2 regions of the Ruegeria sp. CDSA246 genome follow, and region 1 is predicted to be linked to the other one. Evidence: riboswitches for the same ligand, from Rfam matches in the RefSeq annotation. Region 1 holds a riboswitch; the other holds the start of a gene.
The links. Region 1 has a riboswitch for thiamine pyrophosphate ahead of thiD (bifunctional hydroxymethylpyrimidine kinase/phosphomethylpyrimidine kinase). Riboswitches for the same ligand answer to the same signal wherever they lie in the genome.
Positions count from the first base shown of each region.

Region 2: linked by a shared signal. The riboswitch ahead of thiB (thiamine ABC transporter substrate binding subunit) and the one ahead of thiD (bifunctional hydroxymethylpyrimidine kinase/phosphomethylpyrimidine kinase) in region 1 are both predicted to bind thiamine pyrophosphate.

Region 1 is NZ_JBXWPD010000002.1:289,949-295,082, forward strand. Features, by position in the region: gene AC2FI9_RS04240 (thiazole synthase) at 1-70, opposite strand, end outside; gene thiS (sulfur carrier protein ThiS) at 74-268, opposite strand; gene AC2FI9_RS04250 (FAD-dependent oxidoreductase) at 252-1,229, opposite strand; gene thiD (bifunctional hydroxymethylpyrimidine kinase/phosphomethylpyrimidine kinase) at 1,226-2,029, opposite strand; TPP riboswitch at 2,075-2,180, opposite strand; gene dnaJ (molecular chaperone DnaJ) at 2,310-3,464, opposite strand; gene dnaK (molecular chaperone DnaK) at 3,539-5,134, opposite strand, start outside.
Region 2 is NZ_JBXWPD010000003.1:64,679-69,812, reverse strand. Features, by position in the region: gene AC2FI9_RS05010 (enoyl-CoA hydratase) at 1-630, shown strand, start outside; gene AC2FI9_RS05005 (CBS domain-containing protein) at 950-1,438, shown strand; gene AC2FI9_RS05000 (ArsB/NhaD family transporter) at 1,463-2,827, shown strand; TPP riboswitch at 2,965-3,070, shown strand; gene thiB (thiamine ABC transporter substrate binding subunit) at 3,104-4,084, shown strand; gene AC2FI9_RS04990 (thiamine/thiamine pyrophosphate ABC transporter permease ThiP) at 4,060-5,134, shown strand, end outside.

The DNA of each region.
Region 1 (5,134 bases):
CAGGGCTTGGATATTGCGCGGTGCCCAGCATCAGCGGGTTCGGCAGTGATGTGCCGTAGACGGTCTTCATCGCTCACCCCCCCTGCATCGGGGCGACGACTTCGATCCGATCGCCATCCTTGATTTTACGGGCCTTGCGCAGGCTCGAAGGCACAAAACCCTCGTTCACAGCCGTCGCCACCCGGCCCGAAAACCCGCATTCCTGCAAAAGGCCGGAAAGAGTTTCGGCCTGCACGTCGCGCATCTCGCCGTTAAGTACGATCTTCATCGACCATCTCCGAATGTTTGTTGTCCAACGCTAGGTCAGCCACGCCCTTGGCCAGTGCAGGGGCCAGCAAGTAGCCGTGGCGGTAGAGGCCGTTGGCATAGATTGTCGGTCCCAGCCGCCGAATACGCGGCAGGTTGTCGGGGAAAGCGGGGCGCAGATCGACGCCGGTTTCCAACACTTCAGCCTCACCAAAGGCGGGGTTCAGGGCGTAGGCTGCGCTCAGCAACTCAAGCATCGAGCGTGCGGTAATTCGGCTGCTATCCTCGGATTCGATCATTGTCGCGCCCAGCATGTAGACGCCGTCGCCGCGTGGAACGATATACAGCGGCACGCGTGGATGAAGCAGGCGTATAGGCCGGGTCAGTGTCACGTCTGGGCACCGTATCACCAGCATCTCACCCTTCACGCCGCGCAAGTCCTGCAGGTATTCGCGCGCGTGCAGACCTCTGCAATCAATGGCGTTGTCCAATCCCGTCGGAGCGCACGCATGATGGAATTCAACACCGTGATCCTGAAGCTGGTGCGACAGATCCAGCAAGGCCTGACGCGGATCCAAATGGGCTTCCGCAGCAAAGTAGAGACCTTTTTTGAAACCATACAGATCAGGCTCTAATAAGGTTATTTCTCTGTCATCAACTTCAGAAAACCCCTCAGTTCTGCGGGCGAAACGACGCAGATCCGGCAGATCCCGTGGGTTAGCAACAACCAGTGTGCCGCGCCTGTGGACCTGAGTGCGTTTGGCCCACCAGTCGATTGCCAATTGCCCCAGACGCAGGACAGGTTCCTCGGCGTTTTCATACTCGCACCAAGGTGCCAACATTCCGCCCGCCCACCAGGAGCAGCCATGCGGCCCAGGTGCACCACCGGGATCAAACACCTGAACCTTGGCCCCGCGCGCGACAAGTTCGGAAGCAACGGCCAACCCGGCCACACCTGCCCCTATGATCGACCAGACGGTCACGCGGGCCAAACCTGATGGAAGTGATGAACAGGCCCGTGACCTTGTCCGATTTTTAGAGCATCAGCCTGAGCGATGGCGCCTTGCAGATAGTCATGTGCTTGCGCCACGGCCTGGGGCAGCGAAAGGCCCTTAGCCAACCCGGCCGCTATGGATGAGGACAGCGTGCACCCGGTTCCGTGGGTGTTGCGGGTCTGTTGGCGCGGCGCTTGAAACTGAGCAATCACGCCCGAATGTGAGATCAATATGTCATGGCAGATGTCACCCTTGCCGTGACCGCCCTTCATCAGAACCGCACCAGCGCCAAGTGCACACAGATCTTGCCCTTGTGCGATCATCTGTTCGAGGCTGTCCTCAGACTCAGAGCCCAGCAGGCAGGCTGCTTCGGGCAGGTTTGGCGTTAACACCGTCGCGCGCGGCAACAATACGTCGCGCAGGGTTTGCACCGCCTCTTCTGCCAGCAAGGCATCGCCGGATTTCGCGATCATGACCGGATCCAAAACTACCGGCCCATCAAATTCGGCGATACTATCTGCGACACGTTGGATGATCTGAGGGGTCGCCAGCATTCCGATCTTGATCGCACCAACATCCAGGTCGGTCAGAACAGCCTCGATCTGGGCTACAATTACGTCCAGAGGGATGCCATGCACCGCCGTAACTGCGCGAGTATTCTGCGCCGTCACTGCGGTAATCACGCTGGCCCCGTAAACGCCAAGCGCGGACATCGCCTTGAGGTCAGCCTGAATTCCAGCCCCTCCGCCGCTGTCAGATCCTGCGATTGTTAAGGCAATGGGTGCCATGTCGTTGCTCCGGTTCAAAATGGGCAACGGGCATGGAAAACGTCTAAACACTAAAAGACCGTTCCCTACGCCGGTATTGCCCGGATCAGGTTCGATGGGTTAGCGCATTCACGCCTCTCAGCCCCCAAACAGGGCACCCCAACGGTTGGGGCGACACTCTCAGGGGATGGCGGGGGAATCAAGGGCCAATTTTGGTGCAGATTACGGTCAATCTGGACTTATGAAATGCAAAAGCCGGCCTCAACGGACCGGCTTCTGTTTGATGTTCAGGTGTGCAGGTTCAGCCCTTCATACCGTCCCAAAATGACTTGACGGACGAGAAAAAGCTTTTTGATTCCGGATGGTTATCTTCGCCCAGATCGTCGAACTCACGCAGCAGCTCTTTTTGACGGCTGGTCAGATTGACCGGGGTTTCGACGGCCAGTTCGATGAACATATCGCCAACGCCACCGCCGCGAAGGGCGGGCATGCCTTTGCTGCGCAAGCGCATCTGACGTCCTGACTGGCTGCCAGCCGGAATTTGCACGCGACCCCGGCCACCGTCGATAGTGGGCACTTCGATCGAACCGCCCAGCGCTGCCTTGGCCATGCTGACCGGAACACGGCAATACAGGTTTACGCTGTCGCGCTCGAACAGCTTGTGGTCCGAAACTTCGACAAAAATATACAGGTCGCCCGGGGGGCCACCGCGCATCCCGGCCTCACCTTCGCCCGCAAGACGGATGCGTGTGCCGGTTTCGACACCGGCCGGAATGTTGACCGACAGCGCGCGTTCTTTTTCGACGCGCCCGGCGCCGCCGCATGATTTACAGGGGTTCTTGATAATTTGACCCAGACCCGAACAAGTCGGGCACGACCGTTCAACTGTGAAAAAGCCCTGTTGCGCCCGCACTTTCCCCATGCCCGAACAGGTCGGGCAGGTTGTGGGCTCAACCCCGCCTTCCGCACCCGAGCCGTCACAGGCCGAGCAGGCCACGGCAGCAGGCACGTTGATCGTCTTTTGCAGGCCAGAGAATGCTTCTTCCAGGCTTACACGCAGGTTGTAACGCAGGTCTGACCCGCGCGCGGCCCGTCGACCACCCCCGGTAGCACCGCGCTGACCACCCATAAAATCGCCGAACAGGTCATCGAACACGTCCGAGAAGGCACTGGAGAAATCGCCCTGTCCGCCAAATCCGCCGCCGGGACGGCCACCGCCGCCCATACCGTTTTCAAACGCGGCATGACCAAAACGGTCATACGCGGCCTTTTTTTCGGCATCGCGCAAGACGTCGTAAGCTTCGTTCGCTTCTTTGAACTGAGCCTCGGAATCCGGGTTGTCCTTGTTGCGGTCGGGATGCAATTCCTTGGCTTTCGTGCGAAAGCCCTTCTTGATCTCGTCCGCTGATGCGCCCTTGGACACGCCGAGCACATCATAGTAGTCGCGTTTTGACATCAGTATTTCCTTCTGCCGCAACGTAATCGGGCCGGCCCGGTGACCGGACCGGCCCGAATTGGCCCGGTTTCCCGTTACTTACGCTTTTCGTCGTCAAGATCTTCGAATTCGGCATCGACGATATCGTCTTCACCAGCCGGAGCGGCATCCGCCGCCGCAGGCTCATCCTCGGTCTCTTCAGACTGCGCCTTGTAGATGGCTTCGCCCAGCTTCATGGCGGCTTCGGTCACGTTCTGAATGCCTGACTTGATCTTGTCGGCATTCTCGGTTTCCAGCTCGTCCTTCAGCGCGACAATCGCCAGCTCGATAGCTTCGATGGTGGTCGGGTCGACCTTGTCGGCATGCTCTTCCATCGACTTCTCGGTCGAGTGGATGAGGCTTTCCGCCTGGTTCTTCGCCTCGATCAGCTCGCGGCGTTCCTTGTCCGCCTCGGCGTTCTCTTCGGCGTCCTTGACCATCTTGTCGATATCTTCATCCGACAGACCACCCGATGCCTGGATGGTGATCTTCTGCTCTTTGCCGGTGCCTTTGTCTTTGGCCGAAACCGAGACAATGCCGTTGGCGTCGATGTCAAAAGTCACCTCGATCTGAGGCATGCCACGCGGTGCGGGCGGAATATCTTCAAGATTGAACTGACCCAGGATCTTGTTGTCCGCAGCCATTTCGCGTTCCCCCTGGAAGCAGCGGATGGTCACAGCGTTCTGGTTGTCCTCGGCAGTCGAGAAGACCTGAGACTTTTTGGTCGGGATCGTGGTGTTGCGGTCGATCAGACGGGTGAACACGCCACCCAGCGTCTCAATCCCCAGCGAAAGCGGGGTTACGTCCAGCAGAACCACATCTTTGACGTCACCCTGCAGAACACCGGCCTGAATGGCGGCGCCCATGGCAACAACTTCGTCCGGGTTCACACCCTTGTGCGGTTCTTTACCGAAGAATTTGGTGACCTCTTCGATCACCTTCGGCATGCGGGTCATACCACCGACCAGAACAACCTCGTCAATGTCGCCCGCCGACAAACCGGCGTCTTTCAATGCGGCCTGACAGGGTTTCATCGACTTCTTGATCAGGTCACCAACCAGCGATTCCAGCTTGGCACGGGTCAGTTTCATGACCATGTGCAGCGGCTGACCATTAGCGCCCATCGAGATGAACGGCTGGTTAATTTCGGTCTGCGAGGTCGAGGACAGCTCGATCTTGGCTTTTTCAGCAGCTTCTTTCAGGCGCTGAAGGGCCATCTTGTCTTGCGACAGGTCGACACCGTGTTCCTTTTTGAACTCGTCCGCCAGGTAGTTGACGATGCGCATGTCAAAGTCTTCACCACCCAGGAAGGTGTCACCATTGGTCGATTTGACCTCGAACAGCCCGTCGTCGATTTCCAGAATGGTCACGTCGAACGTACCACCACCAAGGTCATAAACCGCGATGGTTTGGGTTTCTTCTTTGTCCAGGCCATAGGCCAGCGCGGCGGCTGTCGGTTCGTTGATGATCCGCAGCACTTCCAGACCGGCGATTTTGCCTGCGTCTTTGGTGGCCTGACGCTGTGCGTCATTGAAATACGCGGGAACGGTGATGACCGCCTGCGTGACTTCTTCACCCAGATAGCTCTCGGCAGTTTCCTTCATCTTGCCCAGAGTGAAGGCCGAAATCTGGCTTGGGGAGTATTTTTCACC
Region 2 (5,134 bases), on a different contig from region 1:
GATCATGCCCGGGCGCTGGTCATCACTGGTGAAGGCGATATGTTCACAGCCGGGAATGACCTGCAGGACTTTATGACAGGGGGCCTTCCGGCGGGTGACGTTGAAAATCCGATTATTCGGTTCCTGAATGCGATCCGGGATTGTCCGAAACCCCTGATCGCCGCAGTCAACGGTTCTGCAATTGGTGTTGGCCTGACCATGCTGCTGCACTGCGATCTGGTCTATTCCGCGAACAGCGCTTCATTCAGCGCTCCATTTGTCCAACTGGGTCTGGTGCCCGAGGCCGGTTCTTCGATGTTGCTGCCTGCGTCCCTCGGCATGGCTGTCGCCAATGACGTCTTGCTGGCGGGGCGGGTTCTGACGGCATCCGAGGCCCTGAACCACGGGTTGGTCGCGCGCGTCTTTGCCGACGGTGAGTTGATGAGCGAAGTCCAGGAGATCGCAAAAGCCATTGCAGCCTCATCCCCAGTGGCGCTCAAGCAGTCCAAGGTCCTGATCCGCAATCAGCGTGACGAAGTGGCCGGACACATGGCCGCAGAAATCAAGATCTTTGCCGCGCAGCTACAATCCCCGGATTTCGCCGAAAGCGTTGCGGCCAAACTGCAAAAACGCGCACCGAATTACAGCTGACCTGCGCCTTTGAGGGACTACGGCTTTCCTCGCCTCGAAGGCAGCCCCGGTTATTTCGGAAACGAAAGCTGAGGCACAAAACGCCTCTGACGCAAACCCAAGCTGAAACCAACCTTCCGTTATTGGCCTGCATCGCGAATAACGGAAGGATAACAACTTAATTTCATTACCGGGCTGGTCAATTCCGCCCGGCAATGGAATCAGTGCACATCAACAAATTTTGATTCGCCCTGACACGCTTTAACAAGCCGAAAAGGGCGTGCCCTGTGGCTGTTGGATGGCGTTTCACCCGATAGCCGCGTGAAGTCAGAGGAAAAGCATGGGCCTAACCTGCTATGACGTGATGGTGCCGCCTGAGGTACAAAAGACCATTCTGCCGGATGAAAGCATCGCCACGGCTTTCAACATCATCAGGGGCAGCCGGGCACGGTTTCTGCCTGTCGTGGCCGAAGACGGGACTTATGTTGGCGTCTTTACCGCCCCGACGCTGCTGAAACTGATTCTGCCGAAGGCGGCTACAATCGGTCTAAATGATGATGCGTCGCGCGTCGCGATCGACTCGCTCAGCTTCATGAATCTGACGCGGGATGATTTCGAACAACAGATGGAGCGGCTGAAGACCGAAAAGGTTCGCGACAACATGTCGAGGCCCTCGAACATCCCTGTCGCTGCACCTGATACGCCGGTGATGGAAGGTATCTTCCTGATCTACAAATTCAAACGGCACGTGATCCTTGTTGAGCCCGAAACCAACCGTTTCGTTGGCACCGTAAGCGCCAACTCGCTTTTGGATCGCGCACTCAGCTAACCCTATACAAACCGGACTAAAACCTTGGCTACGCATTCGACGTCACACGGAGAGGCCGCTCTCTCTGTTCCACAACTATTGGGCATTGATCCGCTTTGGATCGCGACCGGAATTCTGATTTTGGTGTATGCGGTCCTGATCACCGAAAAGGTTAACCGCGCCATTCTGACGATGCTGGGCGCGTCCCTGATGGTCCTGTTTGGCATCATCAATCAGGAACAGGCCGTGGCGGGTGTGGACGCCAACACTCTGGCACTGCTTATCGGCATGATGGTCATCGTGGGGATCACCAGCAAATGCGGATTGTTCCAATACGTAGCGATCAAGGCCGCAAAAGCGGTGAAAGCCAATCCAACCGGCATCCTCATCATGCTGACGCTGATTACGGCGGTGTTCTCGGCCCTGCTGGACAACGTGACGACCGTTTTGCTGATCGCCCCGATTACGCTGCTGATCACTGAAGCCCTGGAAACGCGTGTGTTCCCGTTCTTTGTCGCCGAGATCCTGGCCTCGAACGTGGGCGGAACAGCGACGCTGATCGGTGACCCACCCAACATCATCATTGGCTCGGCCGCAGGGCTTAGCTTCAACGATTTCGTGGTGAACCTGGCGCCTATCTCGGCCATATGTCTGGTTGTCCTGACCGGCATTATTTACCTTATGAACCGCAAGGAACTGGCCCGCATTCCGAAATCGGCCAGCGATCGGATTATGGGGTTCAACGAATCCGAAGCGGTTACTGATGTAGTCTTGATGATCAAGTCTCTGGCCGTTTTGGCTCTGGTTTTGCTGGGGTTCACGCTGGGGCACAGCTACGGCATTCAGCCGGGTACGTCAGCGTTGGCCGGTGCGGGCCTGTTGATGCTGCTGGCCTATGGCCACCAAAGCGGTGAAGAACAGTCGGAGTCGGTTCACCACATCTTTGGCGAAGTTGAATGGGTCACAATCTTTTTCTTCGGTGGGCTGTTCGTCATCGTTGCCGGTGTCGAACATGTTGGACTGCTGGCATTCTTCGGTGAGAAAGTGCTGGAGCTGACCCAAGGCGACATGATGTGGACCGCGTTCTTCATCTTTTGGGCCTCCGGCATTTTGTCCGCAATCCTCGACAACATTCCTTTCGTGGCAACGATGATCCCTCTGATCGAGTCCACCGCAGACACGTTCGGCGGCAAGGACGCGATTGAACCCCTTTGGTGGTCGCTGGCGCTTGGGGCCTGTCTGGGCGGCAACGGTACACTGTTGGGGGCAAGCGCCAACCTTACGGTGGCTGCTTTTGCGGAAAAGGCCAAGCAGCCCATCGGCTTCATCGCCTTCGCCAAAATTGCATTCCCGATCATGATCCTCACCCTGATGATCGCGAACGTCTATATTTGGCTGCGTTACTTCTGACCTATGGCCCTTTGAACCAAACGTATTACAGGTTCAAAGGGCGTCCGACTCCGGACAGGTTTACTTGCCCGCATGTGACACGCACCGCGCTGAGGCACCGAATTTGGTTGTCTTTCTAGCCAATCCCCCCTAGTGACGGCCTCACCTCGGGGAGCACGGCCTGCCGCGCTGAGATGCTTATCAAGCGAACCCGTAGAACCTGAACCGGCTAGAACCGGCGGAGGGAAGGGTTTCGGTTTCATCCATCCTTGCCCTCTCGCCGCAATGGAGGATGACATGAAACATCTGCTAATTGCTGCGGGACTTCTGAGTGCAACTACGGCCATCGCTGCCGACAAGCCTCAGCTAACCGTTTACACCTATGACAGCTTTGTATCCGATTGGGGCCCCGGCCCGCAGGTCAAAGAAGCCTTTGAGGCAACCTGCGACTGCGAGCTGAACCTCGTGGGCGTCGAAGATGGTGCCGCACTTTTGTCGCGTGTCCGGCTTGAGGGTGAAAACTCTGACGCCGACGTCGTGCTTGGTCTGGATACCAACCTGATTGCAGCGGCCCGGGAAACCGGCCTGTTTGCGCCCAATTCCGTCTCTGCCGACTTCGCGCTGCCGATCGAATGGACCGATGACACGTTCACACCGTATGACTGGGGCTACTTCGCCTTCGTTCACAAAGCGGATGCGACAGCGCCTGCAAACTTCCGGGAACTGGCGGACAGCAACACCAAGATCATCATCCAGGACCCTCGCTCGTCCACACCAGGTCTGGGTCTGCTGATGTGGGTCAAAGCGGCTTATGGTGACGAAGCACCCGAAATCTGGGCAGGTCTTTCCGACAACATCGTGACCGTCACCAAAGGTTGGTCCGAGGCATACGGCCTGTTCCTTGAGGGCGAGTCGGACATGGTTCTCAGTTACACCACATCTCCGGCCTATCACCTGATCGCCGAGGATGACGGCAGCAAGGCCGCGTCCGCTTTTGACGAGGGCAACTATCTGCAAGTTGAGGTTGCGGCAAAGCTGGCCGCGACGGATCAGGCCGAACTGGCGGATCAGTTTTTGCAGTACATGGTCTCGGATGCGTTCCAGCAAATTATTCCGACAACCAACTGGATGTACCCGGCCGTAACCCCGGCAGAAGGTTTGCCTAAAGGGTTTGACACCCTGACAGTGCCGGCAAAGTCGCTGCTGTTCTCTCCCGATGAAGCCGCCGCCGTGCGGGATCAGGCCCTGGCAGAATGGCAGAACGCGCTCAGCCAGTAAGCCTATGGCCCGGTATCGGTGCGGCAGCTCTGGTCGCCGCGCTGATCCTGGGCACTCTTGCGGCGGTTGCACTGCGTGCTGAAACCAGCGGCGGGTTCACTCCCGCCGACTGGGCTGCGCTGCGGTTCACGCTGACCCAAGCCACACTGTCCGCATTGTTCAGCGTGGTGTTGGCCGTGCCGGTTGCGCGGGCTTTGGCACGTCGGAGGTTCCCCGGCCGACGGGCTTTAATTGCGCTTTTGGGCGCGCCCTTCATCCTGCCGGTCATCGTTGCCATTCTGGGTCTGCTGCAAGTCTTTGGCCGGTCGGGATGGATCTCGGACATCCTTGGCATTTTCGGCCTGCCGCCCATACGCATCTACGGCTTGCATGGCGTCGTATTGGCGCATGTGTTCTTCAATCTGCCTCTGGCCACACGCCTTGTGTTGCAAGCCTGGCAGGAAATTCCGGCAGAACGGTTTCGCCTGGCCGCACAACTGGGATGCAACGGCATGGCCATGTTTCGACTGATCGAGATGCCCATGCTGAAACGGACCCTGCCCGGGGTTCTTGCAGTAATCTTCGCCATTTGCCTGACCAGCTTCGCCGTCGCCCTCACCTTGGGCGGAGGACCACGGGCTACAACGATCGAACTGGCGATCTATCAGGCCTTCACCTACGATTTCGACCTGGGCCGCGCCGCCCTGTTATCCGCCCTGCAACTTGCCCTGACAGCTGCGACCGCTTTAGTGGCGCTGAAGTTTTCGCGCGGGGACGGTTTTGGAACAGGCCTTGATCGCGCATTGCGCCGCTGGGACGGGGGTGCGCCGACGATAGATGTATTCTGGATCGTCGCAGCGGCCGTCTTTTTGCTACTGCCTTTGGCATCGGTCGTAATTTCGGGAGTTGCCGGGTTGTTTGACATGCCCGCAATCGTTTTTCGTGCCGCGTTGATCTCGGTCCTTGTTGCCGCTGCAAGTACCGCTGTCCTGCTTTTGCTTGCTTTGCCCATGGCCACCGCCGTCGCGAGCGGCCGGCACGGGCTTGTGGAACTCAGTGGCATTTTGGGTT